Regions from separate parts of the Bacillus sp. TCT6 genome, predicted to be linked through region 3. Evidence: riboswitches for the same ligand, from Rfam matches in the RefSeq annotation. Region 3 holds a riboswitch; each other region holds the start of a gene.

Region 1 (12,379 bases), 3.6 Mb from region 3:
AAATATAAAGAAATTTGGATTCGAAATGTGAAAAGCGTCATGAAGGAGGAGTAAAAATGAAAATGCAAAAAAACTGGTGGCTCGGTTTTCTTGGATTCATTGGAGTTTATAAAATTCCAGGCATGATAGAGGCTTTTCAAGCAGATGGAAGTTGGATGAAGTTAATCGGTTTTATTTGGCTACTTTGGTTCGGATATTTTATTCCAGAGAGGAAAGAAGATTAAATTTTAATTTTCTGTAAAGTTATGTAAAATATAGATTAAGAGTATTCGTATATTAGATTACTAGATTTGGAGTGGTTACATGGATCCATTGAAAAATGAAATTAACCCTGACATGGTCAAAGTGTGGAAAATTCGTGCTGTAATTGAAGAAGGGATCGGTATACTCGTCATTTTAGCTTACCTTTTCCTCATGATAAAGTTTGATTGGTGGGCGTGGATTTTGTATGTGATGATTGGGCTAACAGTTGTGTTCGCGCCATTTTCGTACTTCTTATTCCCGAAACTACGTCAACGTTATTACAGCTACCAACTAAATGAAGAAGAACTTGAAATTCAGCATGGTCTTTTCGTCGTAAAGCGCGTATTAGTACCGATGATTCGTGTGCAGCACGTTACGATTGAACAAGGACCAATTATGAGAAAATACGGATTAGCAGAATTACACATTTCAACAGCAGCAACTTCTCACAGCATCCCAGGCTTAACGATGTATGAAGCAGAAATGTTGAAAACGAAAATCGCAGAATTAGCGAAAGTGAGTGATGAGGATGTATAAGAGGCAGCATCCAATCACGATGTTATTAGAATTAAAAATAACAGATTTTATACCACTCATTATTTTCATGTTTAGCTTAAACGGAAAATTCCCGTTTTGGTATTTAATTCCCGCAGCATTTGGTTTACTCACTGTTTTTTCAGTATTTGAAAAATGGTATTACACAACATATTGGGTTGAAAATAACGTATTACATGTGAAAAAAGGTCTCTTCGTGAAAAAGGAGAGCTACTTAAATAAAGAACGTGTTCAAACGATTAATACAAGTTCTAACGTACTATATCAAATGCTCGGTTTGAAAAAAATTCAGATTGAAACAGCTGGTGGGGGCGATGAAGCAGAAGTTAGCTTAGCTGGTATTACGGCAGAAGAAGCGGCGGAGCTTATTGCTTTGCTAAATGAGCCAACTCCAGAAGTGAAAGCAGAAAAAACGTTAGACGAAACAGCAGAAAATACAGTAGAAAAAGCAATCGTTACAGAGGAAAAGCAAACGACAGAGTACAAGTTAACGTGGAAAGAGATTTTAATAGCGTCTGTTACATCTGGTCAGTTTGGACTATTATTCTCATTAATCTTTTTTGTGTATCACCAAGTAGATGAGTACATTCCAAAATGGATAGAGAATGGCGTAAAGTCGTATGTAATGGAACATGATATATATGGCTGGATTTTCATGATAGCTATTTTGCTCGTCCTTTCGTGGATTATATCGACAATTGGCTACGCGTTAAAACATGGTAACTTCACAGTAAATCGAAAAAATGATGAAGTCCGTATTTCGCAAGGGTTACTGGAAAGAAAAGAACTCGTACTAAAATTGCACCGTATTCAAGGGATTACGATAAAAGAAGGCATTTTACGCCAACCGTTCGGTTATTGTGCTGTGCAAGTAGAAGTCATTCAAAGTGAGGGAAAAGAAGAAAAAGTTACACTGCATCCTATCATTCGAAAAAATCGAGTGCAACAGTTACTCGCGCATTTACAATTACCATACGAACTGAATACAAATATTACTTCGTTACCAAAAGCAGCATTGCGCCGCTATCTCATTGATAGTTTCATTTTCTTCGCTATGCTAGCAATCCCGCTTACTGGAATAAGCGTATACTTTGAAAAGTATTACATCATGTGGGCATTACTACCGCTCGCAATCCTTATCTTTACACTTGGCTACGCAACATTTAAAACAAATGGTTACTGTGTTAACGGAGAACAAATTACACTTGTCTATCGTAGCGTCGGAAAATACACAGGACTTATTAGAAGAAGACACGTCCAATCAATGGAGAAGACACAATCATATTTCCAGCGCCGCGCGGATTTATGTACGTATAAGTTTTCTAGTGCATCATCTAGTTATAAAATAGAGCATACGAGAGTAGAAGACGCGGAGAGAATGCAGGATTGGTATAAGAAGAGAATGAGTGAGGAATAATTTGAGAAAGCTTGCCTATTATGAAGGGCAGGCTTTTTTTGTTATAAGGAAATGAGTGGTTTAAGTGATAGAGCAGTACAACTACAGCACACATGTATTAATATGTATGAAAAAAGGTAATATTCTTCTATTTTAGAGGAATCTGTGGAATTTTTGATATAAATGGTATACTAAAATATAAATAGTATTAGGAGGTTATATATGATAAGTCAGTTGAAAAGAGAAGCACTTGATGCATTAAAAGGAAGATGGGGATTAGCGGTAGGGGCAACTTTATTAATTGGAATCCTTATTGGAGCTGTTGAAATGCTAACAACAGGTATTTTTTCGATATTTTGGGGTTGGGAAGAAGCAAGTGATTCACTCACAGTAAGTATTATTGTAATGCTTGTTATTGGTCCATTAACAATAGGTGTCTATTATCTTGTTTTAAATGCAATTCGTAGGACTGATGCTCGCATTGGTCATATATTTAGATGGTTTAGCGATGGAAGTAAGTTGATGAAGTCGTTTTTAACATATTTACTAATGTATGTATACTTGACTCTATGGACATTACTTCTTATTATTCCAGGTATTATTAAATCATTTTCTTATTCTATGACATATTTTATTTTGAATGATCATCCAGAATATACAGCGAATCAAGCGATTACTGAGAGTCGTCATATGATGAATGGACATAAAATGGATTACTTTTTACTATGCTTAAGTTTCTTAGGCTGGTTCATATTAAGTATTCTTACTATAGGAATCGGTTTCTTATGGTTAGCACCTTATTTCTACTCGACATCGGCAGCATTTTATGAAGAGATTTCAAAAGAATATTATAAAAAAGAGAGCACTACTTTCTAATAAAACATATAAACTATCTACCCTAAAGAATGTAGGGAGCAGATAGCAGATGGTTTAGGTGTTTTGATATTTGTCCTATTTTCGGGATTCACTTCAGGATAAGGTATAGATTTTTATATAGAAATGCTTCCCTCTATGTTTTATCATAGAGGGTTATTTTTTTATGTAAAAATGATAGGAAATAATGAATAATATATGTAAAGAAAAAAGCGAGGTGAATGAGAGTGAGCAAATTTTTAATACCGTATTCATTTTCTATATTAAGTTTCTTTATTTCAGCAACAGCACTTGATTTATATGATAGGATGGGAAACGATAGTGAGCTGGTTTCGCCGAACATAATTGGAAAGATAATTCAATCTACTGCGCAAATGGGAGTCCTTACATTGTATTTCGGAGTACCTATTATTTTAGGTGGCTGTCTACTTGGTGAGCTATTGTTTAGAGGTATCATTTTACGATTTAAACTAAGCTATATTATATCTTTATTATTATATCTATTTTTAGCTTTTAGTATTGTTTTCGTAACGGTAGGCATTCCAACTACATATGAAGATTCTAATACATTTTTCATAGGGATAACTATGATTTGTGCTGTTACATTCTTTGTGAGTCGGAATATATGGGAAAACAAGTTAATAATGGAGTGACAAAATGAAATACACCTGTCCATGTTGCGGATATAAAGTTTCACTTTATTGGATCAGTTAGAAAACCGACTAGTGAAGATGTGAAGGATGCTAGTTGGCCGCGAATTTGTTAAGTAAAATGTTATTACTCGATTCGATGGGAGTAATAACATTTTTTATTTAATGCTGAAAGAATTACTGCCGTCTTATAAAGTAATAAGAAGGACTACATCGGTAAATTTTATTGATGGATATATTAGGAATGAATACAAAAGTATAGATGTATAGTCGACTTTGTGTATTTAATGTTATCATATTGAATGATATGGAAATTTTTAATAGAATAAGTAACTAAAAATTCAAAGGTAATGAAGCTTTTGTTGTATAAAGAAAATACTTAGTAGTAATCAACAATATTAAAAATAAGATTCGTATTTATATAAATTTAGTAGAAATGGGGTTTTAAAAAGGAATGAGTATCAGCATAACGCGGCAAAAGATTTTGGCGGCCGCTTCTCAAATTGTGCAATGTAAAGGGGTTGCTAAATTAACCTTAGAAGCAGTGGCAAAAGAGGCGGGTGTAAGTAAAGGTGGATTATTGTATCACTTTGCAAATAAAGAAGCTTTAATAGAAGGTATGATAGTCAGAGGGATAGAGGATTATGAGGGCGCTATTTACAATAAAGTAGCGGAAGACTCAGAGAGGAAAGGGAGATGGGTTCGCTCTTTTGTAGAGGAAAGATTAAGTAATGAGAGAAGAACAGAAGAGTTGTCTAGTAGTATGATGGCAGCATTCATGTTAAAACCTGAATTACTTGAGCCATTACAACAATCATTTCAGCAACTGCAAAAGAATATAGAAAACGATGAGATAGATTCAGTTTGTGCAACAATTATTAGATTAGCAGCAGATGGATTATGGTATTCGGAATATTTAGGGGTTGGCAGACTAAGCCCCGAGTTAAGAGAAAAAGTGATTCAAGCTCTTATTGATAATTCGTATAAATAGAATATACGAACTATATAATGCGAAAACAATTCACCATTACTTATTTAATGTAGTGGTGAATTGTTTTTTTTATTAGAAAAATAGAACAATTTTATAGAGTATTGAATTATAACCGTCCAGACGGTATAGTAATATTTGGTTTAAGAGGAAAATGAAACAAAAAAAGAATAAAAGATATTTTTAGCACACTATTCGAAAGGATAGGCCGCAAAGCTTAGAGTCTACGGTAATACATATTGGTTACTAAGATCGTCTGGTTGCACATTTTTGATGCAACCGGACGGTCTTTTTTTGTTATATAAATATAAAAAAATAGGAGGGAACTATGCAAATGAAAAGTACTAAAAGGCATATTTCAATGGTTTCATTAGTTTTTCTAGTATTATTTTCAGTGCTGAATGTGTGGGCTCCAGTTATTCAAGCTGCTGTGATGAAAAGTCCAGTGGACGAAATTAATATTTCCCGTACTGATGGCACGACATCTGAACCGTATCAAGCCTCAGATGGTATGAAAGTAGAAGTGAAGTGGTCAGCTAAAGAAAAAATAAAAAGTGGAGATCAATTCACAATTGATATGCCAAAAGAGTTTCGAAAAGACCTTATGAATATGAGTTTTCCTTTAAAAGATGCTGAAGGAAAAACAGTTGGTACATGTGAGATGAAAAAGGGTCTATTAACGTGTACTATGGGTGATTACGTAGAAGGAAAGAATAACATTAAAGGCTCTTTATTCGTAGAATTCTACTTTGGTCTAGAAGCATATGATGGTGTTAAAGAAATTCCATTAGAATTTAACGTTGATGGTCAAATCGTCAATAAAGAAGTAAGTGTAAATAATACGACAGAGAGACCGAAGCCACAGCCCAATACGGAAAATTTATTGAAATGGGGTTCTTATAATCAAGAAGATCCTTCAATTGCTGATTGGCTTGTATACGTAAATGCAACTGGAACAGAAATGCAAGATCTTAAATTAACAGATACATTAGGACCTGGGCATGAGTTAATTACAGACAGCGTAGTATTAGAAGAGGCTGTATTTGAAGATGGTTATGCACCAACAAATATTAAGCCAGCAGATTTATCTAACATTAAAATAAATGCAACGAAGACTGGATTTACAATTGAGTTTCCAGACAGTTCAAAAGGTTATATTTTAAGATATAAAACAAAGGTTACAAATCCTGCTGCAAAGCCTCATAAAAATACTGTGAAATTAGAAGGTAAAAATATTAAAACTGAAGAAAAAGTAGGACAAGTATTTGTAAGTGGTGGAGGAGGATCCGGTTCAGGTGACAATAATCCACCTAGCATTGAAAAAAATATAGTTGATGAGAATGGCAAGCTTGTAGAGAATGAGCAGTTAACACAAATGGATCAAGTTATTCAATACCAAGTTGGTACACATATACCGAACGATCCTCCTAAATACACATCTATGGTAATTAGTGATGATTTAGAAGATGTTTTAGAAGTATTAGAGGCAAAAGTGTATGATCAAAATGGCCAAGATATTACTTCTAAAGGAACGTTAAATATAGATAAACAAAGAAGTGAAGTAACATTTACGTTTGGTGAGAGTTTTGACTATAAGTCATATGAAGACCAGATAATCAATCTCAGTATCAAGGCGAAAATAAAAAATAATGCAGACTTATCTTCTTACGTAGATAAGAAGATTCCTAATAAAGCGGAATTGCATTTTGATGATAAAACATTAACATCAAAAGAAGTAACTATTACGCCGCCTGAAGCTCCAAAAGATGGTACAGTATTGATTCATAAAACAGATTCTGAGAATCCGAATAAAGGGTTAAAAGGTGCCGAATTTGAAGTTCGAAATAGTGCAAATGAAGTTGTTGTAAAACTGAAAACGGACGAAAAAGGTTTTTCAGTACCTCAAACTTTAGCTCCTGGGACGTATAAAGTTTATGAAACAGTAGCACCAGAAGGATATCAAAAATTAACAAGCCCAGTAGAGGTTACACTTCAAGCTGGAGAAATAAAAACAATTGAAATTAAAAATACTATGCAAAAGGGTCAAATTGAAGTAAAGAAAATTGATTCGGAAAATGGTGAAAAACCATTAGCAAATGCAGAGTTTGATATAGTAAAAGACGGTGTAGTAGTCGAACATATTGTTACAGATAAAGATGGTAAGGCAATCTCTAAACCGTTAGCACCAGGAAAATATATTTTAAAAGAAACAAAAGCACCTGAAGGCTACCAATTAAAAGAAACAGAGTTCGAAGTAAATGTAACAGGGGACGGCATATTCCCAATACAAGTGGAAAATGCAATGGTAGACAAAGGGAATATAGAAATTACAAAAGTGGACAAAGAAAACGGGGCAGTATTAGCCGGTGTCGAATTTGAAGTCCAAGATGAGAAAGATGGCGTAGTAAGAAAAGTAGTAACAGATAAAGATGGAAAAGCAAACGTTTCAGATCTATCAGTAGGAAAGTACAAATTAGTAGAGACGAAAAGCTTACCAGGTTACAAAAATCTAGTAGAACCAGTACTATTTGAAATTACAAAAGGTATGACAAAAGCTTTATCAATAAAAGTAGAAAATGAGCAGTTAGACAAAGGCTCAGTAGAAATTACAAAAATAGATAAAGATAGTCAAAAAGTATTAGAAGGCGTAGTCTTCGAAGTGCAAGATGAGCAAGGAAAAGTAGTAACAGAAGTAAAAACAGATAAAGATGGTAAAGCAAAAATCTCAGATTTATCAGTAGGAAAGTACAAATTAGTAGAGACGAAAAGTTTACCTGGCTACAAAAAGCTAACAGAACCAGTATCATTCGAAATTACAAAAGGTATGACAACAGTCCTATCATTGAAAGTAGAAAATGAACAGTTAGATAAAGGTTCAGTAGAAATTACAAAAGTAGATAAAGACAACAAAAAAGCATTAAAAGGCGTAGTCTTTGAAGTGCAAGATGAAGCTGGAACAGTAGTAAAGGAAGTAAAAACAGATAAAGATGGTAAAGCAAAAATCGCAGATCTATCAGTAGGAAAGTACAAATTAGTAGAGAAAGAAAGTTTACCAGGCTATAAGAAACTAACAGATCCAGTATTATTTGAAATCAAAAAAGGCATGACTGAAGTTCTATCATTAAAAATAGAAAATGAAATGGTAGATACGGGAAATGTAGAGATAACAAAGATAGATAAAGATAATAAAGCACCGTTAGCGGGAGTAACATTCATCGTCCAAGATGAAAAGGGTAATGAAGTTACAAAAGTAACGACAGATAAAGATGGAAAAGCAAATGTTTCAGATTTACCTGTAGGAAAGTATGAATTAGTAGAGGTAGAAAGTTTACCTGGTTATAAAAAGCTAGAAAAACCAGTATCATTTGAAATCAAAAAAGGCATGACCGAGGTTCTATCATTAAAAGTAGAAAATGAAATGGTGGATACAGGGAATGTAGAGATAACAAAAATAGATAAAGATAGTAAAGCTCCATTAGAAAATGTTGTATTTGAAGTACGTGATTCAAAAGGAAAAGTAGTTACGAAAGTAACGACGGATAAAGAAGGAAAAGCAAACGTTTCAGATTTACCTATTGGGAAGTATGAGTTGGTGGAAGTAGAAACACCGGCAGGATACAAACCACTAGAAAAGCCAATTTCATTCGACATTGAAAAGGGTAGAGTAACAGCATTAAAGCTAACAGTAGAAAATGAATTAGTAGATACAGGAAATGTAGAAATTACAAAAGTAGATAAAGAAAATAAAGATGTTTTAGCTGATGCAGTCTTTGAAATTCAAGATGAAGCAGGACAAGTAGTCGCTAAAATAACGACAGATAAAAAAGGACAAGCACAAGTTACTAATTTATCAGTCGGCACATACAAGTTAGTAGAAGTAAAAGCACCAAAAGGATATAAACAATTAGTAGATTCGATTATTTTCCAAATTGAAAAAGGCATGACAAAATCTCTTGCTTTAACAGTAGAAAACGAAATGTTAGACAAGGGAAATGTAGAAATTACAAAAGTAGATAAAGATAGTCAAAAATTATTAGAAGGCGTAGTCTTCGAAGTTCAAGACGACAAAGGCAAAATAGTAACAGAAGTAACGACAGATAAAGAAGGACAAGCAAACGTTTCCGATTTATCAGTAGGGAAATATAAGCTAGTAGAGGTAGAAAGCTTACCAGGTTACAAAAAATTAACAGAACCAGTATTATTCGAAATCAAAAAAGGTATGACGAAAGTTTTATCATTGAAAGTAGAGAACGAACTGTTAGATAAAGGTTCAGTAGAGATTACAAAAGTAGACAAAGAAAGTGGCGCGTTATTAGAAGGCGTAACATTCGAAGTGCAAGATGAAAAAGGCAAAGTAGTAACGAAAGTAACAACAGATAAAGAAGGAAAAGCGAAAATTTCAGATCTATCTGTAGGAAATTACAAACTAGTAGAAGTAGAAAGCTTACCAGGCTACAAAAAGCTAACAGAGCCAGTATCATTCGAAATTAAAAAGGGTATGACAGAAGTCTTATCATTAAAAGTAGAGAATGAACTAGTAGATAAAGGTTCAGTAGAAATTACAAAAGTAGATAAAGATAGTAAAAAAGTATTAGAAGATGTAGTCTTCGAAGTGCAAGATGAAAAAGGCAAAGTAGTAACGGAAGTAAAAACAGATAAAAATGGTAAAGCAAAAATCTCAGACTTATCTGTAGGAAAGTACAAATTAGTAGAGAAAGAAAGCTTACCAGGTTACAAAAAATTAACAGAACCAGTATCGTTTGAAATCAAAAAAGGAATGACAGAAGTTCTATCATTAAAAATAGAAAATGAAATGGTAGATACGGGAAATGTAGAAATTACAAAAATAGATAAAGATAATAAGGCACCGTTAGCAGGGGTAGTCTTTGAAGTTCAAGACGACAAAGGCAAGGTAGTAACGAAAGTAACGACAGATAAAGCTGGAAAAGCAACAGTTTCAGATTTATCAGTAGGAAAGTACAAGCTAGTAGAAGTAGATAGTTTACCAGGCTACAAAAAATTAGAAAAGCCTGTACCATTTGAAATTACAAAAGGTATGACAAAATCTTTAACGTTCACTGTAGAAAATGAAATGGTAGATACGGGGAATGTAGAAATCACAAAAATAGATAAAGACAGTAAAGCACCATTAGAAAATGTTGTATTTGAAGTACGTGACTCAAAAGGAAAAGTAGTTGCGAAAGTAACGACAGATAAAGAAGGAACAGCAACAGTTTCAGATTTATCTATTGGAAAGTATGAGTTAGTAGAAGTAGAAACACCGGTAGGATACAAACCACTAGAAAAGCCAGTTTCATTCGAAATTGAAAAAGGTAGAGTTACAGCATTACAATTGACTGTAGAAAATGAATTAGTGGATGTAGGAAATGTAGAAATTACAAAAGTAGATAAAGAAAATAAAGATGCTTTAGCTGATGCAGTCTTTGAGATTCAAGATGCAGCAGGACAAGTAGTCGCTAAAATAACGACAGATAAAAAAGGACAAGCACAAGTCACTAATTTATCAGTTGGCACATACAAGTTAGTAGAAGTAAAAGCACCAAAAGGATATAAACAATTAGTAGATCCGATTACTTTCCAAATTGAAAAAGGTATGACAAAATCTCTTGCTTTAACAGTAGAAAATGAAATGTTAGACAAGGGAAATGTAGAAGTAACAAAAGTAGATAAAGATAGCCAAAAAGCATTAGAAGGCGTAGTCTTCGAAGTACAAGATGAGCAAGGCAAAATAGTAACTGAAATAACGACAGATAAAGAAGGAAAAGCAAACGTTTCAGATCTATCAGTAGGAAAATACAAATTAGTAGAGACGAAGAGCTTACCAGGTTATAAGAAGTTAACGGAACCAGTATCATTCGAAATTAAAAAAGGTATGACGAAAGTCTTATCATTGAAAGTAGAGAATGAACAGTTAGACAAAGGTTCAGTGGAGATTACAAAAATGGCTGCTGAAAGCAAGGAAGTCTTATCAGGAGCTGTGTTTGAAGTTCATGATGAAGCGGGCAAAGTAGTAGTGAAAGTAACAACAGATAAAGATGGAAAGGCAAAAATCGCAGATCTATCTGTAGGTAACTACACACTAGTAGAAGTAGAAGCACCAAAAGGATATGAAAAATTAACTAATCCAATTCCATTTGAAATTACAAATGGAATGATAAATGCAGTTCAATTAGAAGTATTAAACAAATTGAATCATTTAGCACCACCAGTTCCAGAAACACCAGATCCAGAAAAGCCTGGAACACCAGATCCAGAGAAACCTGGAACACCGAATCCAGAAAAACCTGGAACACCAGATCCAGAGAAACCTGGAACACCGAATCCAGAAAAACCTGGAACACCAGGTCCAGAAAAGCCTGGAACACCGGGTCCAGAAAAACCGGAAAAAGAATTACCAAAGACAGGGCAGAAAATGCCTGTGGAACCATATATGGGAGCACTTCTTGTAATGATGAGTTTTGGATTACTCGTATTAGGTAGAAAACAGCAGAGATAATAAAAGTGAAAAGGTATCCTCAAAGTATTTGAGGATACCTTTTTTAACATAAAAAAAGGCATCTAGCAAAAGAACTAGATGCAAATAAAAACACTTGGGAAGACAAAATTCTTCCCGTTTCCCGTATGTAATTATATCAAAAAAATTATAAAAAACTAGTTATATTTAAAATATAATTTTAAAAAAAGTTATATACATAAATAATTGCAATACTCGCAGTTTTCTCTTTCTGAAAAATACATTTCTTTAATTTTGAATATTAAGACTAATGTTGAAAAATCTTCAGATAATTAGAAAAAATAACCAAGAGGATATATAATATTGCTTAAGAAATAGTTTTAATGGATTACATATATTTCATTTGGTGTATTAATTGAATATCATAATTTTTAATTTTATTAAGCAATAATCTCGGTTACTTATTGCATTTCTAACATAGGGTGAGAAAGAAAAATACAATAGTGTGGAGGTTTTTATAATGACGTTTGTTCTTAGTAAAATGAGTGGCTTTAGCATAGAAGAAAAGGTACATGAATTTGAATCTAAGGGATTCCTTGAAATCTCAAATGAAATCTTTTTACAAGAGGAAGAGAATCATCGTTTATTAACACAAGCACAGTTAGATTATTATAATTTGGAAGATGATGCGTACGGTGAATGCCGTGCTAGATCTTATTCAAGGTATATAAAGTATGTTGATTCACCAGATTATATTTTAGATAATAGTAATGATTACTTCCAATCTAAAGAATATAACTATGATGATGGCGGTAAAGTTAGACAGTTCCATAGCATAAATGATAGTTTTTTATATAATCCTTTAATTCAAAATATCGTGCGTTTCGATACTGAATTTGCATTTAAAACAAATATAATAGATACAAGTAAAGATTTAATTATAGGTTTACATCAAGTAAGATATAAAGCTACTAAAGAAAGACCATCTTTTAGTTCACCTATTTGGTTACATAAAGATGATGAACCAGTAGTGTTTTTACACCTTATGAATTTAAGTAATACAGCTATTGGCGGAGATAATTTAATAGCTAATTCTCCAAGGGAAATTAATCAGTTTATAAGTTTGAAGGAGCCTTTAGAAACTTTAGTATTTGGACAAAAGGTTTTCCATGCCGTAACTCCACTTGGAACAGAATGTA
Region 2 (7,997 bases), 4.3 Mb from region 3:
CAAACTCAATTTGATGTGGATGACAGATGTGCAATGTTTCTCCATCTATTTGTGAATCTTGTACATACGTTACAATTGATTTACTAGCAAAATCAATTGGTGTGAAATCAACTTTCCACTTCACATTTGGTGCTTTTCCAATTAATAGCATTGTTTTAATAAGACGATAAAATGCGTTTCCTTCAATATTTTGTTGGAACGAACCTGTTTCTGAATGACATGCTAAATTACCTGCACGATAAATATTTCCACGCAAACCATTTTTCATTGCTTCACGAACAATGTTTTCCGCTTGTAGTTTACTATTTGAATATACATTCTCTAAGTCTACACTGTAATTAAAATCACCAGTTTTCATGTATGTATCCCATTGATCTACCGCTAATTCTAACGGGATACCAATCGTAGAAATAAAATGGAATGTAGCATCTTTTTCCACTAATGCTAGCATACGGCTAGTTCCTTGGACATTTATATTTTCAAATTGTTTTACATCTCCAAAATGTCTTACATCTGCACCGCAATGAATTATCGTATCCATCTTAGAACTGATGAACATAAATTCTTCTTCGCTCATCCCAAGATACTCTTCTCCCAGATCACCAGCTACGGCCTGTATACGCTGTAACCATTCTTCACATATATCATTAAAGTAAGCTGTTAATGTATCTATAATTCTTTGCTGCACATCTTTGGTTGGTCTTACTAAACAATAAATAGTAGCAGATGTATCTCTCAGCAATTCATATAATATGTGTGATCCTAAATAACCAGTAGCTCCTGTTAAAAAGACATTTGAAATCTGGGTTTCTTCCAAAACGTTTGCATACGTAATAGTATCCGGTTCGTGAATCACTTTATATTCACGAAATACTTCTTCTTTCTCTACTTTTACTTCTCGCTCAATTCGAGCTAATCCATATATCGTTCTTTCTTTAAAGAAATCTTGAATTGTTAAATGTGAGAAATCTTCTTTTAACAATGTTAAGACTCGTAATACTTTCAATGAATGTCCACCAATTGTAAAGAAATCATCATGCACTCCAACTTTTGAAATTCCTAATACTTCCGCCCAAGCGTTCGCTATTTGTTTTTCTGCTTTATTAGAAGGTGCAACATATTCTTGTAGACGAACCGGTTCATACTTTTCTTCTAACTGAGCTAACTTCTTAACATCAATCTTTTTATTAGGTGTAAGTGGTAATTCATTAATATAAATTAGTTTAGATGGCACCATATAATCTGGTAATTGCTCTTGTAACTGATAAACTAATTCTGGTATTTCTTTTTTATTTAAAGTTGTATAGAACGCGATTAAATATTGGCTACCTTCCTTACTCTTCTTAGCAAAAACAGCATTTTCTTTTATATTATGATTTTGAGAAATTTTACTTTGGATTTCTCCTAGTTCAATACGATGTCCTCTAATTTTTACTTGATCATCTTTCCGATGTAAAAACTCTATATTTCCATCCTCTAGCAACTTAACAATATCACCTGTTTTATATATACTAACTATAGGATTAAAAGGGTTCGGAATAAAAGCTTCAATTGTTTTATTAGGTTTATTAAAATACCCTTTTGCTAATCCTACTGAATCTATATATAATTCACCAGGTACACCAATTGGACAAAGATTCATATTCTCATCCAAAATCATAACTTGATAATTAGAACATGGTTTACCAATGGGAATACTCGCAATATCCTCATTTAACTGACTAGGTATTTTATAAGTTGTCGTCACTACTGTACATTCTGTCGGTCCGTATACATTATGAATTTCAACATTTGTACCTATTCTTTCTCTCCACAATTTAATAACCTCTACAGGCAACATTTCACCGCCAATCGCAATTCTTTTTAGGGAAGCTAGCTTATATATATCTTCTTCTGCTAAATAAGTTGCTACTTGTCGAACAAAAATTGTTGCTAATGCCAAGATCGAAGTTGCTTTCACTTTATAGATTGCATGTGCAAATGCTTCTACAGACAATCGCTCTTCCTCTAATAATACATACAAGTTTCCTCCACAGAATAAAGAAGCAAATGACTCCCATACAGAAGCATCGAAACTAAAGGAAGGAAATTGGGCAAATACATCCTCTTCTGTCAATTCATATTGCTTTTGCATCCAAATGTACAGATTAACAACGCCTCTATGTGCTAACATCGTTCCCTTTGGATTCCCTGTTGAACCAGATGTATAAATCATATAAGCTACATCATCACAATGAATAGACAACTTTACATCTATATCTTCACAAGTTTCACTATCATACATTGAAACTGTTTGAACCCCATCACATGTTATAGGCGTCTCTTTCATCAATATAACTTTCGCTTGGCTATCTTGAATAATGTACTGTATTCTACTTTCCGGATAATCTGGATCAATCGGAACATACGCTGCACCAGCTTTTAATATAGCTACCATACTTACTACTGTGTCTATGCTACGTTTCATAAATATTCCAACATAGTCTCCTAATTGGACGCCGTTTTTAATTAACATATGAGCTATTTGATTACTTTTTTTATTTAGCTCCTCATAAGTTAAAGTACCTTCCCTTGAAGATAAAGCTATACGATTTGGAAATTGAGTAACAGTATTATAGAACATATCGACGATACTTTTCTCAGGATATACTGCTGTCGTATCATTCACTTGACTATAAAGTGCCATCTCGGCCTCTGTAATAACATTAAAATCATTTATATAATTATTATTATTTTGTAATGTATTGATTAAAACACCTTGTATTTGTTGTGCATAACGAGTAATCGTTGTCTCTTTCCAATTAACACTATTAAATATTATTTCTACGCTTTGCATATTTTTACTGAATACAAATTGTAATGTATTCGTGTCTTGTAGCTCATAATATGTTTCACCAATAATAATAGGTGACATTTCATATAATGTATTACCGTTTTGAAACTCTTCTATTTCTTCCTCATTCATTTCTTTAATTTGTTCCAGTTGCTCTTCAATCTGTAAATTCAAACTTTCATAGGAGAGAAAATTAGAAATTTCAATAGTAATCGGAAATAAACTTCCTCTTACATGATAAAGCACGACAATATGTTTTTCTTTAGAAATATGATATAACCACGTTGCAGTCGCTCCTATTAAATCTACAATGTGAGTCAAATTTGGAAATAGTTCAGTTTTTCTTTTTACCCCAAATTCTGTTCCTTGAACATCTTTAGGTATTTTAATACTTCCTTCTACTTTTCCTAAAAATTCTTTTACCATCTCATTATAAGAAATTGCTAATTTCATATTTATGTAAATTCCTCTCTCAAATATAATAAAGGTGTGAAAATTCACACCTTTTTCATCCCTTATTAACGGGCAAATTAGTTCAATTCATAATCAAAGGGGGATCCCCCTTCGATTAGAATTGATCTTTCTTCTTATTCACTTTTAAACTCACCAATTAGCTCTTGTAATTCCTGAGAAAGCCAACTTAAAGAAGTCGCTAATTCTGCAATATCTTGTACTGATATTTCTTGCTCTTTCATGCTTTCTTCAACATTACTACTGCTGTTGGCATAAGTATTTGCAATATGTGATAATTCATTTACGACTTGAACAATATTCTGGCTATTTTGTAAAATGTCACTCGAATTACCAGAGACAGCTTTTACTTGATCTGTAACAGATTGCGCTGATTTTGAAATTTTTTCAAAGAAATCTCCACTACTTTGAACAAGTGAAATTCCAGTTTCTACTTCTTTTGAACCTTTTTGCATTGAAACTACAGCATCTTCTGTCTCAGCTTGTGTTTCACCAATTAATTTCGCTATATCTTTTGCAGACGCTTCAGTTTGTTCTGCTAATTTTCGTACTTCATCAGCAACAACTGCAAACCCTCTTCCAGCTGCTCCAGCACGTGAAGCCTCAATAGAAGCATTTAAAGCTAATAAATTTGTTTGATTTGAAATACCTGTAATTACAGTTACGATATCACTAATTTCTTTTGACCTTGTTTCTAACGAATAAATGATGGAAGATAAATCCTGTACTGCATTTTGGATTAAACTCATTTGATTAATAATTTGTCCAATCACTTCATTACCTTCAATTGAATGTTGCTCCATACCTTCAGAAGCAACCGCAACTTGTTTTGCAGCCCCAGTTATCTCTTCTACCTTATCTTCCATTCCATGTACAATTCCTAAACATTGTTGTACTGAAGTTTTTTGAGACTGTGCCCCTACTCTTAAACCTTCAATAGAACTTGCAATCTCTTGAACTGCCATACTGTTTTCCTCTGTACTCGCCGACAATTCTTGTGAAGAAGAAGAAACTTGCTCAGCAGTTTGCCTTACTTTATCTATAATCCCTTTAAATTTTTCAATCGTGTTATTGAAATAAACATTAATAATTCCAATATCATCTGGTCTTTCTTTTAATTTAATACTTAAATCACCTTCACCAATTTTACGTAATCCTTCTCGTAAATCTTTTAATGGAGCTAGCGAGTGACGCACGATAAAGAATTGAGTAATAGTCGCAATTGCTAATGAAATAATGATAAAGAGTAAGCCCTGTATCATAAACTTCTCTTTTGTAATAGGAACAATGGAAGCATCTAAGTCAGCCGCAATAATTGCAACAATATTGTTTTCTCCATCTGTAATTGGTTCTAATATTGTCACCCACGAACCTATTTCATCTTCATATACTTCTGTCATTTGGGCCTTTTTCGTATCAATGACCTTATCGTACGCCTTCATCCAATGAGCGGGTTGTTCATAATAATCTCCCGGCTTTATAGGGAATGCATTTGTTAACTCTGTAGTCAAACCAACGAGTTGTAATTCTCGCTTTTCATTCGGCTTTGCTCCTGTAACATACGTTTGTCCAACACTTTTCAATTCTTTTGACACTTCATCTAATTTCTCTGTTAACTTTTCTTTTTTCACTTTTTCGGCTGTAGGATCTTTCGCCATGTCTCTAACTAATTCTACATCCAATTTTTTCAACACTATTTCTCCTGTTTCAATAGACTGTCTTTCAAATAAAGACATCATACTATTTTGAAACATGTTGAAACTTAACGCGCCCATACTTCCAACAAGTGTCAAAATAACTAATACGGTTAATAAGACGTTCTTTTGAAGGAACGATAACTTATGCCAATATTTTTTCATTAATATCCACCTTCCTTAATGATTCTAAACAAAAAAAACAAAATATATGAATATTTTGTTTAAAGATGTTTCTCAATATGTTCGAGAATAAAAAAAAGCCAATGTAAAAGCATTGGCCAAGACCAACCCTATCCGTCCGGTAACTGGCTAGCATAGCCTTTCGACCTTAGCTCCTGTAGTTTTGCGTCCTCATGTTTCCATCAGTTTGCCTTTCTCGCTGAACGAGTTGAACGATATGGGAGTTCTATGAGAATCATATATTCTCTATCAAAGGTTACAACATATAAATCAAAATGTCTACTTATTTAGAGATATAAATACAAATTTTTAACGAATTGCTTTTTCGAAATAATTTCAAAAAGTACGTGAATGTTACTTTTTTTGTGTTATATAATAAAAAATGTATAAATAACAAGGATTTCTTCGGGTATTTATTTAATTTTCATTCAAATTAAACTATTCGAATATATCTTAACTAATGAATTTCGGAGGTAGTTTATCATGTTTTGGCTACAATTTCTTACCTTGTTACTCTGTATTTTTATTGGTGCACGCCTAGGCGGAGTTGGTTTAGGAGTAATGGGTGGAGTTGGTATGGCAATACTCGTTTTTGTCTTCCACTTACAACCGACCGCGCCTCCTATCGATGTAATGCTTATGATTTTGGCAGTAATTACAGCCGCTGGTGCTTTGCAAGCTGCTGGAGGAATGGACTATCTTGTTCACCTAGCTGAAAAAGCATTACGAAAAAATCCAAAGCGTATTACTTTTTTTGCTCCAATTGTTACTTATTTATTCACACTATGTGCAGGTACTGGTCACGTTGCCTATTCTGTACTTCCTGTTATTGCAGAAGTCTCTCGTGAATCAGGGGTTAGACCGGAACGCCCAATGTCGATTGCCGTAATCGCTTCTCAACAAGCAATTACAGCTAGCCCAATTTCAGCTGCCACAGTTGCTCTTTTAGCAATGTTAGCTGACTATAAAATCACTTTATTAGATATTTTAAAAGTGAGTATTCCTTCTACTTTCATTGCTTGTATGTTAGCAGCATTCGTTGCTAGTAAGATGGGAAAAGAATTAAATGAAGACCCTGAATACTTAAAACGATTAAAAGAAGGAATGATTCCTAAGCTTGAAGAGAAAAAAGAATTTGTAGGTGTAAAGGGCGCCAAATTATCAGTTATCCTTTTCCTTGTAGGAACCTTCCTTGTTGTACTTCTTGGTTCATTTGAAGCACTTCGTCCAGGATGGATAGTTGATGGGAAGTTAGCCCGTCTTTCCATGCCGAACACAATTGAGATGGTTATGTTAACTATCGCGGCTCTTATTATTATTTTCTGTAAACCAAATGTAGAAAGCATTGTGTCTGGTAACGTCTTTAAAGCAGGAGCAACAGCAGTTGTTGCTATTTTCGGTATCGCTTGGATGGGAGATACTTTCTTTAATGGAAACTTAAATATGATTCAAGGATCTATTCAGCATTTAGTAACAAGTGCACCTTGGCTATTTGCCATCGCACTATTCATTCTATCTATTTTACTGTACAGCCAAGCAGCAACAGTACGTGCCTTAATGCCACTTGGACTATCCCTTGGTATTCCACCAGCACTACTGATTGCGATGTTCCCTGCAGTAAACGGATATTTCTTCATTCCAAACTACGGGACAATCGTTGCTGCCATTAACTTTGACCGTACTGGTACAACAGGTATCGGTAAATACGTATTAAATCATAGCTTTATGATTCCAGGCTTAATTGCAACATTTACTTCTATCGGAATTGGAATGCTTTTAATTTCTATTATGTTTTAAAGAAAAAGCACAAACCCTTATTTAAAAAGGTTTGTGCTTTTTTAATAAGGGTTTGTTTAAATTTTTTGGGCAGTCTACTTCTCGATGTAGCACTTAAAATACTACATGTCCTTTTCTACAAACTTCTCTTTACTTCTTCAGCTAATTTTCTCGTACTTTCATACGCAGATTCAGCTAAACTAATTGCTGAAATAACTGAAACACCGTCCGCACCCGCTTCTATAACTGCCGCTGTATTTTCAATTGTAATCCCACCAATACCAACGATTGGCACTGTAATTCCTTGTTCTCTAAAATAAGCTAATCCTTTCGTTCCTTGAACCGCTTTCGTATCTTTTTTCGTACTCGTTGGGAAAATAGGTCCAACACCTAAATAATCTGCTCCATTTTCGATTGCAAAGCGTGCTTCTTCAATTGTATGAGCAGATACGCCGATAATTTTATCTCCCATTTTTTCACGAACAGATGTAATCCCTTCATCATTTTGTCCTACATGAACACCATCTGCATCTAATTCAATGGCTAATTCTACATCATCATTTACAATGAAAGGAACACTATATTCCTTACAAAGCGTCTGCAATTCTTTTGCAAAGCGCACTCTATCTCCTCCGATTAAAGAACCTTCCCCCTTCTCGCGAAACTGAAAAAGTGTCACTCCACCATCTAACGCTTCTTTCAATACAGCTAAAGGATCCCTCGTGCAGTTATTACTTCCCATAATAAAATACACTTGTAATAACTTAGACATTTTCTTTGTTTCAATGCGCATCGTATGTTTCATCCCCCTTACTCTAACTCCTCAATCTTCCCATACTTCTCAATATCAGCTGAAGTTGTATTCGCTAATTGATTTAAAAATTCAATTTGGAAACTACCTGGCCCTTTTTCTACTGTTTTAACAGCTGCCAGTTCCGCAGCTACACCATAAAACGTTAATGCGGCTACTACTGCTTTTACATAATCTTTTTCTACTGCTACAAATGCTCCTATTACCGAAGTTAGTAAACACCCTGTTC
Region 3 (12,379 bases):
ATGCCACAATTTAACTATTGATTAAGGAAGTATTAAGGAAATATATTTATAGTAGAAGCAAGTTTGCAGACGAAATATAGGATATATGTTATTTTAATACAAATAGTTTTTTTGATGCGGGGTGAAATTAATACATAGAAAAGAGGGAATGAATTGAAGTATGGTTCTACACTTTTTCATCTTCCGAAAAGAAGTATATTAATTTCTAGCATTATAAGTAGTATGGTGACTTTATTAGTAATAACTATGCTGTTTATGATTTTAAAGGTTTTTAATTTAGACATGATGAAAGATCATTTAAATCAAAAGCTTGTTTTAAGTGTTATGATGATTTTCATATGGGGCATAACATTTTATATTACGCATTTCAATAAAAAAGAGATGTCTATACCTAGGGTATCCCTGCGAGTGCATTTTATATTATTTTTGCTAGCTCATGCAGTAGCATTATTTTATATTGTAATGCAAGTTAATATGAGTTTCATAGAGACAATGAATTGGATTTACATTTATAATATGCAGTTTATATTAAGTTTTGTAGTAATTTATGCAATATATATTCTTGTATATAATTTAATAGGTAAGGTTTTTCTAAGTATGGTTTTATCTAGCTGTACGTTAGTCATTTTAGGTATTGTGAATTATTTGAAGCTTATTTTCAGAGGGGATCCGTTATATCCTTCTGATTTCACACAAATTACGCATATGCAATCTGTTATACCGATGGTGATGGACTATTTTAGCTGGAGTTATATTTTAATCATTATTGTAAGTATCGTAGCTTGTATTGTAGCAGGGATATATATGAGAAGGTATATTCAAAATGTAAAGATTCATCTAGGAATAAGAGCCTTATTAGTAGTAGGATCTATTTTTGTTCTATATGCGTACGGTAATTTTGCGAATACATTTATGAATAAAGTATTTAAAAAATCAGGTGTAGATTTTGTTTTGTGGAATCAAAATGAGAACTATGCTTCAAATGGTTTTGTACTGGGGTTTATTAGCAATTTAGATACAACAGTTATGGAAAAACCAAAAAATTATTCTAAAGAAAATATGCTTCAAATAGCAAACGATATAAAAAAACAATATAGTGGAAATATAGGGAACGAAAAGAAAAAAGAGAAACCGAATATTATTTTTGTAATGAGTGAATCGTTTTGGGATCCGACGAAAGTAACCAACCTTTCTTTTAGTGAAGATCCTGTACCAAATTTACATCATTATATAGAAAACTTTCCTGGTGGACAAACTATTTCTCCTACATTTGGGGGAAATACGGCGAACGTTGAATTTGAGGCATTAACGAGTTATTCAATGAGTTTGTTAAAGCCAGGTTCTATACCATATCAGCAGGTTATTACAAATAAGAAAGAAATTCCATCAATCCCGACGGCTTTGAAAAAAGAAGGCTATTACACAAGTGCAATTCATTCATTTGGACGCACATTCTTTAAACGTGATGATGTATATAAGGTGTTAGGATTTGATAAGTTTAATGCAGAGGACACGATGGAAAATGTGGATATTGATGGAGATTATATTAGTGATTTAGCGATGAGTGAAGAGATAATTGCTGAGTTAGAGAAACAAAAACAACCTACATTTATTCATGCAGTTACGATGCAAAATCATTTTCCATTTACAGAGGGCCGATTTGGTGAAAATCTAATAGAAATTAGCGGGCTAGAAAATGAAGAATCAAAGGGAGAATTAGAGACGTATACAGAAGGGTTAAGACGTTCAGATGAGGCTCTTCAATATTTAATAGAGCAACTAGATAATTTAGATAGACCTACATTATTAGTATTCTTTGGAGATCACCTTCCATCATTAGGAACAAATAAATCTTTTTATAAAGAAAATGGGTATATAACGAATGAAAAAACACCGAGTGAACGTTTAGCAATGGCGCAAACGCCGCTATTAATGTATGCAAACTTTGATATGCCAAATGATAATTTAGGTTTAGTAAGCCCAATTCATTTTTCTAATCTTATTTTTGATTATGCAGGGTTAAATAAATCCTCATTTTATCAATTTTTATCGGGACTTTACAAGGAAATACCAGTGCTTAGAGATGAATTAAAAGTTGATAAAAATGGGGAAGTAATCAATGATTTAACAAAGAAACAAAAAGAAATGTTAGAGCAATATAAAATGCTTCAATATGATTTACTCGTTGGAAATCAATATAGCAAAGAAATCCTCTTTTAATAAAAGAAACAAAAAGAACTTGTATAACGATACAAGTTCTTTTTTCATAGTATTTAACGGGGTAACCAGACAAGCTGGGTTTAGGGAGTATTACTTGTACATTTAGTATATATGAAAATGTAATCGTTTTATTTGTATATTTGTGAGAAATGTGTGAATTTTATGTTTTGTAAAAAATCGATTATGTTAACTTTCAATCTTGTATTGCAGTTGTTATGCATGTAAAAATTTTATCAGTTCTTTATTTAATTCATCCGCTTGATCGATTGGTGAACCATGGCCACTATTTGTAAGAGCATGTAACTGAGAATTTTTAATTCGTTGTTGCGTAAGCTCAGCACTTTTGTAAGGAATTAGTTGGTCGTGAACGCCGTGGAAGATTTTTGTTGGGACGTTAATTTTATTTAAATCTTTCGTTACATCTTCATTTGCAGCTGCTTGTAAAATTTTGATAAGGGCATAAGAAGCGGACTGCATACCGAGATAAGAAAACCATTCAAGGGTTGCAGCTCCTAAGTTTCTATTGAAAAAGGATAAAGATACATCATTTAAAAATTTTGGTAAATTAGCATACATTTGATTAATGAGAGCATCTGCTTGTTCTTTCGGTACACCGTAAGGGGACTCTTGATTTTTAACGAAAGAGGGGGAGACAGCGTCAATTAATGCGAGCTTAGAAATGCGGCGCCCATTATAGCGAGACATATAGCGAATAGAAAGAGCACCACCAACTGAGAAACCGACTAATGTAGCGTTCTCTACTTCGAGTGCTTCTAGAACAATTGCGATATCATCGGCTAATCGATCATACGTGTAACCAGTCCATGGCTTATCAGATTGCCCATTCCCTCGTATATCCATGGCGATACAGCGAAAGCCATGCTCTGGTAAAACATTGAGTTGATATTGATACATTTGATGATTTAAAGGCCATCCGTGAACGAAGAAAACAGTCTTACTACCTGGACCAGGATTAACGTCTTGCACAAAAATATGCACATCTTTCTCGACAGTAACAAACATAAATGTCCCCCTATTTTATGAATATGCTCTATCCCAAAAGCGTTGTTTTGTCATAGCTTTAATAAATTCATTTGCTAGTCGCGTAGGGTCTTGTTCTATTAAAACACCAGGCTTTCCTTCTATATTTAAAGATTGAATAATAGAAGAGCCGTTTTGGAAGGAGCCAATCGGCTTAAAGTGATTATATGATTCTACGACAAAGGAACTTGCTTTGTTAAGAAAATGATCATCCATCTTTCCGCCGATAAGAAGTAATCCATCATAAAGGAGTGGTGAGCCTGTTAAGAAAGTATCATTTACTTCCCAATGTCCATTTGACGTCCCCTGCACTATGCCTAATCGTTCGGAAACGATCACTGGTTGAAGACCTACTTGTTTGAACTGATTTATTATATATTGTGCGCTTGGCCCATCATATCCATTTGCAACAATGACACCTACTCGTAATGTATTAGGACTAAAGGTCGTATTTGCCATACTGAGTGCTGGAGATGATTTTGTAACGTTGGATTCTTGCACATTTGGGACTTTTGCTCCGAGAGCTTCTGCAACTAAAGTAGCCAATTCTGTACTAATATGTCCAATCATATCAACGACTTGTTGGCGGACAGATTTACTTTTGACTTTTCCTAATTCAAAGGAGAAAGCTTGTATAATATGGATTTTTTCGACGTGACTCATACTATTCCAAAATAAACGAGCTTGAGAGAAGTGGTCTTTGAAGCTAGCAGCAGTTTCCCTTGTTTTATGACCAGATACAGTAGAAGGATATGTAACGAACCCCCCCTTTGTCCCAGGTACAGTATAAGGAGAATTATTTGCTAAGGAATTGTTATGGTAGGCAACGTTTCCTTTGTCGATTATATATTTAGATGCACCATCTCTTTGATTGTTATGAAATGGGCATATTGGACGGTTAATCGGTAGTTCTTGATAATTTGTACCAACGCGTGCTAATTGTGTGTCTGTATAAGAAAAGAGTCTACCTTGTAAGAGAGGGTCATTGGTAAAGTCAATACCACGAATGATACTTCCAGGGTGTAGTGCCACTTGTTCAGTTTCAGCGAATACATTATCTACATTGCGATTTAAGGTCATTTTCCCAATGATTTTAACGGGAAAATCTTCTTCAGGCCAAATTTTCGTTGCATCTAATATATCGAAGCCGTATTTAAATTCGTCCTCTTCTTCTAAAATTTGAATGCCAAGTTCGTACTCAGGATAGTTTCCAGCATTAATATTTTCCCACAAATCACGGCGATGGTAATCTGGATCAGCACCACCTAGTTTTTGTGCTTCATCCCAAATTAACGAATGAACGCCGAGCTTTGGCTTCCAGTGGAATTTCACGAATCGTGACTTTCCATTTTTATTAACGAAACGAAATGTATGAACGCCAAATCCTTGCATCATTCGAAAGCTTCTTGGAATTGTACGATCGGACATAATCCACATCATCATTGCAGCTGATTCTTGATTATTGGCGATGAAGTCCCAAAAAGTATCATGTGCTGTTTGTCCCTGTGGAATTTCATTATGCGGCTCTGGTTTAAGGGCGTGAATAAGATCAGGGAATTTAATGCCATCTTGAATAAAGAAAATGGGAATATTGTTTCCTACTAAATCAAAATTTCCTTCTTCTGTATAAAATTTAACGGCGAATCCTCTTACATCTCGATTCGTTTCATTTGCTCCTTTTGATCCAGCTACTTCAGAGAAACGAATGAAAAGCGGTGTTTTTTTTGAAGGGTCTTGTAGAAAATGGGCCATTGTTAGCTCTTCTAAAGATTCATATAACTCAAAAATGCCATGTGCTCCGTATCCTCGTGCGTGAACGACTCGTTCTGGAATTCGTTCACGGTCAAAGTGAGAAAGTTTTTCTCGCATAAGGAAATCTTCTAGAAGGGTAGGGCCACGATCTCCAGCTGTTAAAGAGTTTTCATCATTTGAAATTTTAACACCTGTATTTGTTGTCATCTCCTTTCCTTCATTTTCACGCGTGAAAGATTGGAGTTGTTCTATCTTTTTATTTTTTTTGCCGTCCATAAAAACACCTCCCATAATATACGTATTATTGTTTATGGTTTTTATGCTTGTATATAGCATGAAGATGTTGCATCGTTGGGATGATTTTCCTCAAATTTGCGATTTATCTTTGTTTGTCTATGAAAATCATTTATTATAATAAATGGTATTCTTCGAGATATTATTTTGAAGGGGTGTTGAAGTGAAAGAAAGTTTTCTATCATATAAAGAAGAAGAAAGGAATGCAAAAATCCTTTTATGGGTGTTATATGTTATTGTTATTGTATATCAAATTTTCTATGCAATTGTATTAGACAATAAATCAATAATGGATAAGGGATACAACATAGTATGGCAAGTTATTTGCGGAGTAGCAATACTGTGCGTGAATATATATTTAATGAAAAAAGAGAAGGCAAACCTTGTTAAATATGCATGGATATTTGCATACATAGGGATAGAAATCGCTAATATATTTTCGTATATTTTTTATAATAAGGCGGCGTTTGATGCGACAAATATAATAGAAATTATTCTCATTTTCTTTGTACCCATATTTTTAAATAAAAAATTTTATGTAATCTTACTTTCTTCTATTGTAGGAAAATATTTAATTTATTTATTTGTATTAGAGGAAATAAAAGCATTTATGTTCCTTATTATGTGTACACTTATGTTAATAGCTGCATATATCATTTTAAACCGATTTTTACAATATCTTTCAGCTGTAAAGGAAAGTATTGCGATTGCTAGTGAATCACAAAAATTAGCAGTAATCGGAAAAATGGCAGCGACGGTTGGACATGAAATTAAAAATCCACTCGCTTCATTAAAAGGATTTACGCAATTACAAAGAGAGAAGCATGAAGAGGATCCTGTTTATAAACGTATGATCTTTGAAATAGAAAATATGAATAATATGATAAGTGAGTTGATGGAAGTTGCTACATGCAAGCCTTCTATTTATAAGAAACATGATCTGGGAAAAATTGTATTACAAGCAACAACAACTCTTCGCGAAAAAATGAATGAATTAAATGTGCAGCTTATTTCTAATGTGGGAGAACAAACAATAGAAGTTGAATGTGATGAACGAAGAATAAGAGGAGTCTTTCTATATACGATAAAAAATGCTTTAGAAGCAATGGAGCAAGGTGGCATATTACATTTACGGTTAGAAAATAAAGGGAAAGAGTATGTGATGATCAGCTTAATTGATAATGGTCATGGTATTAAGCAAGAAAACTTAGCCCGTGTTACAGAGGCCTTTTATACAACGAAACAAGATAAAATTGGTCTGGGTCTTACAGTAGCGAATCGAATTGTCGCCGAGCACCTTGGTGAGTTACATATTTCAAGTGAAAGAAATACTGGAACGAGAATAGACATTATTCTGCCAAGGAAGTGTGGAAATACTGAAATTCAAGTGGAAGAAAAGCTAGGAGTTACCATATGAATAAAGGCTATATATTTAAAAATGAAGAAATAAAGGCGTTGAAAGTATTTTTAAGTTTATTTTTTATTATATTTTTTGTGTATGATCTTGCCTATGAATTTATCGTACCTTTGATCGCGGGAGAGCAAGAAGGCGTAGGAAAGTTTGAAGATGGTTTAGGTTTATGGCTTTACTTTTTGATGGTAGTATTGTTTTGCATTGGAATATACTTTATGAAATGGAAGAATGTTTTTGCGGTAAAGTATATTATTCTAATTGGCTATAATGTATTAGATTGTATCCACAACATTATGATTTATTATGGTAGCGATGCGGAATTTGACGGTGGAAATATAGTAGAAGTATTTTTTATTTTGTTTGCACCAATCTTTGTGAATAAAAGATATTTCTGGTTAGTTCCAGCGATACTTGTCGGGAAGTACGCTTTTACAGGAATCATTATTCAATCTTCTCTCGTTTTAATCCCAATGGCATTATATAGTGTATTTACTATTATATGTTGGATTATATTTTTGAGGGTTCAGTCTTACGTTCGTACGCTTGAGATGATGGACAAAGAAATAAAACAAACAGAAAAACTAGCAGCTGTTGGAAAGATGGCAACGGTTATTGGTTATAAGATTAGAAGACCTTTAGCAAACTTAAAAAAACTTGTGAATAAACAAGCAGACAAGCATCCAGAGGATAAAATTTATAGTGATATTATGAAACAAGAAGTAGATCGGATTCATATAATTGCTACAGAACTTAGTGGATTTGAGAAATCTAAATCACTAGAATCAGAAACTCATAACATACAAGAAATTATCTCTTATGTTATTCGAGTTATGGAAAAGCCTGCTTTAAAACAAGGAGTCCACATACAAGGTATTTACAGTAAAGACTTACCATCAATTACATGTGATGAAAAACGATTAAAACAGGTCTTTTTTAATTTAATTAAAAATGCAATTGAAGCAATGTCAGTTGGCGGAACAATTACGATTAAAGTTACTGTAAAAGAAGGAATCATCGTTCAAGTGAAAGATGAGGGATGCGGCATTCCGAAAGATAAAATTCCAAAGTTAAACGAAGCCTTTTATACAACGAAAGAAACAGGAACTGGTCTAGGTTTAGTAGTTACAGAAAAAATTATTAAAGATCACAACGGTAAAATGAGTTTTGAAAGTGAAGTTGGGGTTGGAACGACGGTTGAGGTTATGTTACCACTGCATTAACTACAAAAAACATCACTTATTTGGAAGTGATGTTTTTTTATTTTATCCCGCTATTTGCCGGGCAGCCCGATTGGTGAGGGCTGATTAAAGTTTCACTTTATCTATAAAGAATGTATGATGTGTTTTTAATATCAAAATGTTTTTTGAAAGTTTTCATTATGGATTTTCCGGGGGGAATTTAGACTATAAAAATTAATTATTTTTTTCTGAAAAAACTATTTTCTTTTTTGGGTTTTAATGGTATATTCAAAACACGATAAATAAATTCCTATATTTGGCACACTATTCGAAAGGATAGGTCGCAAAGCTAAGAGTCTAAAGTAATGAAAATTACTATGACAGTCTGGTTGCAGTTTGGATTTTCACACATAGTTGTATGTATGAAAATCGAAGAGGCAACTGGACTTTTTGTTTTCTTAAAAAAAAAATAAATGGGCACACTGTTCGAAAGAATAGGTCGCAAAGCTAAGAGTCTAAGGTAATAAAAATTACTATGATAGTCTGGTTGCAGTTTGGATTTTCACACATAGTTGTGTGTATGAAAATCGAAGAGGCAACTGGACTTTTTGTTGTCTCAAAAAAAATAAATAGGCACACTGTTCGAAAGGATAGGTCGCAAAGCTAAGAGTCTAAGGTAATGAAAATTACTATGATAGTCTGGTTGCAGTTTGGATTTTCACACATGTTGTGATATATGAAAATCGAAAAGGCAACCAGGCTTTTTATTTTTTCAGAATACACATTATGATTGTAAATTTAGTCGATTAATACATTTAATGTTCGGAATATTCGGTGCATAAAAAGCGAGGGAGGGAAGTACATTGCAAAATCAAATAGGGAAATTTGGGCGTATACTTCTCGCTGGAGGAATATTATTTACACAAGTTGGTGTGCTAGACTACTCTGCAACGAAAGTTTATGCGGTTACAAATGACGAGCAAGGACGTTTTATCGTTCATATGGATAAACAAGAAATAAAAGTTGATGAAAATGTAGTATTAAAGATTACAAATACAAATAAACAAGATGCTAATATCGAGCTGAAATTATCTAATGAGCAGCTCTTTAATGAAGAAGAAACGAAAAAAATGAATGAAAATAATAAAGCGATTCAAAACATTTCAGTAACAGAAGATCACATTGTAAAAATTGAAAAGAATGAACAAAGTAATTTTATCGGTGACGTATATGTAGTCATTCAAATGAAAAAAGCTGGAGAGTACAAATTTGAACCGATAGTGAAGTTTGAAGGGAATGAAAAGAAAATTGAATCTCCTTCTCTACATGTTGTAGAGAAAAAAGAGGCTTTAAATGTAGCTATTTCTGATGAAAATCCAAAGGCTTCAGAGGAAGTTGTGAAAAAAGAAAAAAATGAAAAAGTAAAAGTATCGGAAGAAAATAAAAAACAAGAAATAAAGCCTACTAATGCTGAAGTTCCAAAAGAAACGAATACTTTAGAGAAAGAAAAGGTTAATGAAGAACTCGTATCAAAGGAAAATGAATTAAAAGAGAGCAATAAGGTAAACGAAAATAATCAGGAATTACCTGCTATTCAAGCTGAGAAGGTATTAAAGAGCCAATCTCTACTAGCTGCTAGTCCTGTTACAAGTATTCTTAGATATCCAAATGTAAAGGTAATAAATAATAGAACAGGTGAAGGGCCTTCTATCCCGGGTAAATATGCTTTTAGATTTGTTTGGAGCCCACAAGTAACATATGAGGTAAAGGGTAGTAGCAATGACAGAACTGGTCAAAGTCAATATACATTTAGAAATTCAAATAGAGAACAGTACGTATTAGTAAAAAAAGCTGGTGAATATCAAGGGAAATGGATTGATGTCCGTATTAATATTCACTCTATGACAGCTTCATCTGTAGATGTTAAAACACCAATAACTAAAGGTGATGCAAAAAACTTTTTACAATTATATGGGAACGGAAGGTCAGGACAAACTTATAATGCTTCCTTTGAATTTTATGAACACGGAACAAGTAAAAAAGTACCATTAACGGCAATGTGGAATTTCAAAAGGATAAATAGTTATAAAAATGTAACGTTACGTAATGATGGTAGTCATTTAACGAATTTATACGTGTATGATACGAGTTCAATTAGGTATCAAGACAAAGGGAATAATAAAATAGAGTTTTCTGGAACAGCAGGCCCAGTAGCTACTCCAGAAGCAGATATGACAATTACATTTGATAATTTAACAGAATTACCGCTAGAAGTTAGATTAAATGCTTCAGGTGTTAATGTATCATACGACCAATTAGCGATTGCACAAATTGAAATTCCAGCTCCAAGTGTAATAGGAGATATCGTGGAAGATAATTCCCGTCAACTTTCTTATAAGGTATATCAAAATATGCCTGCTCAATCGAAAGATATTCACTATGCGAAATCTTTTGTATTAGAAAGTGAAGTGAATAAGGATTTTACTGTGAATGATGTTTCCATTCAAGATGTGGAAAGTGGAGATGATGTAAGTAGCTTCTTTGATATTAGCAGGAAAAACAATAAGGTCACTGCGGTTGCGAAAGCAAATGCGCTAAAAACAGAAGAATTCAACGGGAAAATTTACGAGATGACAATTACAGGTTCTCCTGTAAAAGGTGCTGATGTAATGAAATATTATAAAGATGGTTATCTTGAAATACCGGTGTCAGCTAAAAACTATTTAGATGACGATAAGAATGGGCAAGATAGTAATCGAGATGGAATCGCAAAAATAAGGTATAAAGGTATTCCGACTGGGAAACCAGTCCCACAAAAAGTAGTGCAAGGAACAGATTTAACAAAAATGGATATTTCTAAATTTGTGACAGATTTATCTGTAGATACGAATTTGGATGTAGATAAACCAATATCAGTAATGAAGTTAATCAATATTCCGGATACAAAAACAATAGGGAATCATACTGTAACGGTTGTAATTGAAACGAAGCAAGGTGTACAAGCGGAGATTCAAGTACCGGTTACTGTCGTTGATGGGGCTTTAAAGTTAGTAGACGTACCAAAAGAAATTACCTTTGGAGATGTAACAATTCCATCGAAAACAACGACATACACACCGAAGGCGATTTCAAATTCTTTAAAGGTAACCGATAATCGTGTTAAAAAGCAAAAATGGAGTGTATATGTAAAGGAAATTACACCATTAACTTCAGCGCAAAATGACACATTGACGGGAGCATTGATTTACAAACGAAATGGAAAGGATACACCTTTAAGTAATTCTAGTATAGAAGCATTCTCGTATACTTCTAAAAACGACGAGGAGGTTTCATTAAATTGGAAGGAAAACGAGGGAATTCATTTACAAGTAAAACCAGGGCCGAATGTCAAAGCAAATACAAAATATGCTGGACAGCTAGAATGGACATTAACCGATGCTCCTCTCTAAAAATATATGAAATATATAAATTTTAGAAAGGAGAGAGTAATGAAAAAAATAGTTGGTATTATCGTTTCCACAGTTATATGTGTGCCGTTTCTTATGGCAAATGTAGTAACGGCTACAAGTACGAATTCAAAAGCGGGTATTACATTTTCGAATAGCTATACACCAAATACATCAACTGATCCGACAAAGATAAATACAAAAAAAGAGACAGTTGATAAAAATAAAAATGGAGATAAATATTTACCGAAAACAGGAGGCCAGACACGGGACTTCAAACAATATATAGGATTGTTTTATCTCTATATGTATTCAAAAGAATTAGGGGAAAGCAAGTGTATTCAAAATAAAAAATAGATGAAAACAGAGAAAAGGGGAAGGTACATATGAAACTAGTAAAATTAGCATTAATCGGTGCAGTATCATTAACATCAGTTGCAGCAGTAGGAACTTCAGCATTTGCGGAAGAGAAAGCAAATATGAAATCAAAAACCGATGTAACGTTTATTGAAGATACAAGCACAACAGATCCAAACAATCCAGAAAATCCAAATGAAAAAGTTACACCAGAGAACCCTGATGACCATGAAAAAGGAACAAAAGGTCCATTAAGTATTAACTACGTTTCTAACTTACACTTCGGCGAGCAAGTTATCTCTGGTAATGATCAAACGTACTTTGCAAAATTGGATAAAGTGAAACAAGGGAGCAAAACAGTTGAAGTACCTAACTTCGTATCTGTAACAGATAACCGTGGTACAAATGCAGGATGGAAATTGAAAGTAAAGCAAAATGCACAATTTAAAAGTGGTAATAGTGAGTTAACAAATGCAGCTTTAAGCTTAAGTAACCCAGCTGTAAATTCTGTAACTGATGCACAATATGCACCTACAACATTTAAAAATAAAGTAACGCTAGCTCCAGGTGGAGATGCGGTGGAAATTACTACTGCCGCAAAGAATAAAGGTATGGGTGATTGGACGACTGCATTTGGTAAAGGAACAGAACAAGGTAAACAGAGTGTGAGCTTATTC

What was found. A riboswitch is a leader RNA that binds a small molecule or an ion and turns the genes downstream of it on or off. The one in region 3 is predicted to bind cyclic di-GMP.
Region 1: linked by a shared signal. The riboswitch ahead of AC0ONG_RS04095 (SpaA isopeptide-forming pilin-related protein) and the one ahead of AC0ONG_RS22650 (WxL domain-containing protein) in region 3 are both predicted to bind cyclic di-GMP.
Region 2: linked by a shared signal. The riboswitch ahead of AC0ONG_RS00710 (methyl-accepting chemotaxis protein) and the one ahead of AC0ONG_RS22650 (WxL domain-containing protein) in region 3 are both predicted to bind cyclic di-GMP.

Annotation. Positions count from the first base shown of each region.
Region 1 covers NZ_JBVYHX010000001.1:812,214-824,592, forward strand. Annotated here, with positions in the region: gene AC0ONG_RS04060 (TetR/AcrR family transcriptional regulator) at 1-54, shown strand, start outside; gene AC0ONG_RS04065 (hypothetical protein) at 57-224, shown strand; gene AC0ONG_RS04070 (PH domain-containing protein) at 304-780, shown strand; gene AC0ONG_RS04075 (PH domain-containing protein) at 773-2,215, shown strand; gene AC0ONG_RS04080 (DUF975 family protein) at 2,417-3,070, shown strand; gene AC0ONG_RS04085 (hypothetical protein) at 3,295-3,720, shown strand; gene AC0ONG_RS04090 (TetR/AcrR family transcriptional regulator) at 4,172-4,708, shown strand; cyclic di-GMP riboswitch class I at 4,881-4,973, shown strand; gene AC0ONG_RS04095 (SpaA isopeptide-forming pilin-related protein) at 5,034-11,222, shown strand; gene AC0ONG_RS04100 (2OG-Fe dioxygenase family protein) at 11,701-12,379, shown strand, end outside.
Region 2 covers NZ_JBVYHX010000001.1:160,877-168,873, reverse strand. Annotated here, with positions in the region: gene AC0ONG_RS00715 (non-ribosomal peptide synthetase family protein) at 1-3,286, opposite strand, end outside; gene AC0ONG_RS00710 (methyl-accepting chemotaxis protein) at 3,421-5,163, opposite strand; cyclic di-GMP riboswitch class I at 5,299-5,383, opposite strand; gene AC0ONG_RS00705 (anaerobic C4-dicarboxylate transporter family protein) at 5,665-6,978, shown strand; gene thiE (thiamine phosphate synthase) at 7,094-7,762, opposite strand; gene thiM (hydroxyethylthiazole kinase) at 7,768-7,997, opposite strand, start outside.
Region 3 covers NZ_JBVYHX010000001.1:4,419,775-4,432,153, reverse strand. Annotated here, with positions in the region: gene AC0ONG_RS22675 (LTA synthase family protein) at 154-2,220, shown strand; gene AC0ONG_RS22670 (alpha/beta fold hydrolase) at 2,434-3,243, opposite strand; gene AC0ONG_RS22665 (catalase) at 3,259-5,289, opposite strand; gene AC0ONG_RS22660 (ATP-binding protein) at 5,471-6,724, shown strand; gene AC0ONG_RS22655 (ATP-binding protein) at 6,721-7,941, shown strand; cyclic di-GMP riboswitch class I at 8,208-8,296, shown strand; cyclic di-GMP riboswitch class I at 8,366-8,454, shown strand; cyclic di-GMP riboswitch class I at 8,522-8,610, shown strand; gene AC0ONG_RS22650 (WxL domain-containing protein) at 8,763-11,348, shown strand; partial or broken gene AC0ONG_RS22645 (cell wall anchor protein) at 11,388-11,695, shown strand; gene AC0ONG_RS22640 (WxL domain-containing protein) at 11,732-12,379, shown strand, end outside.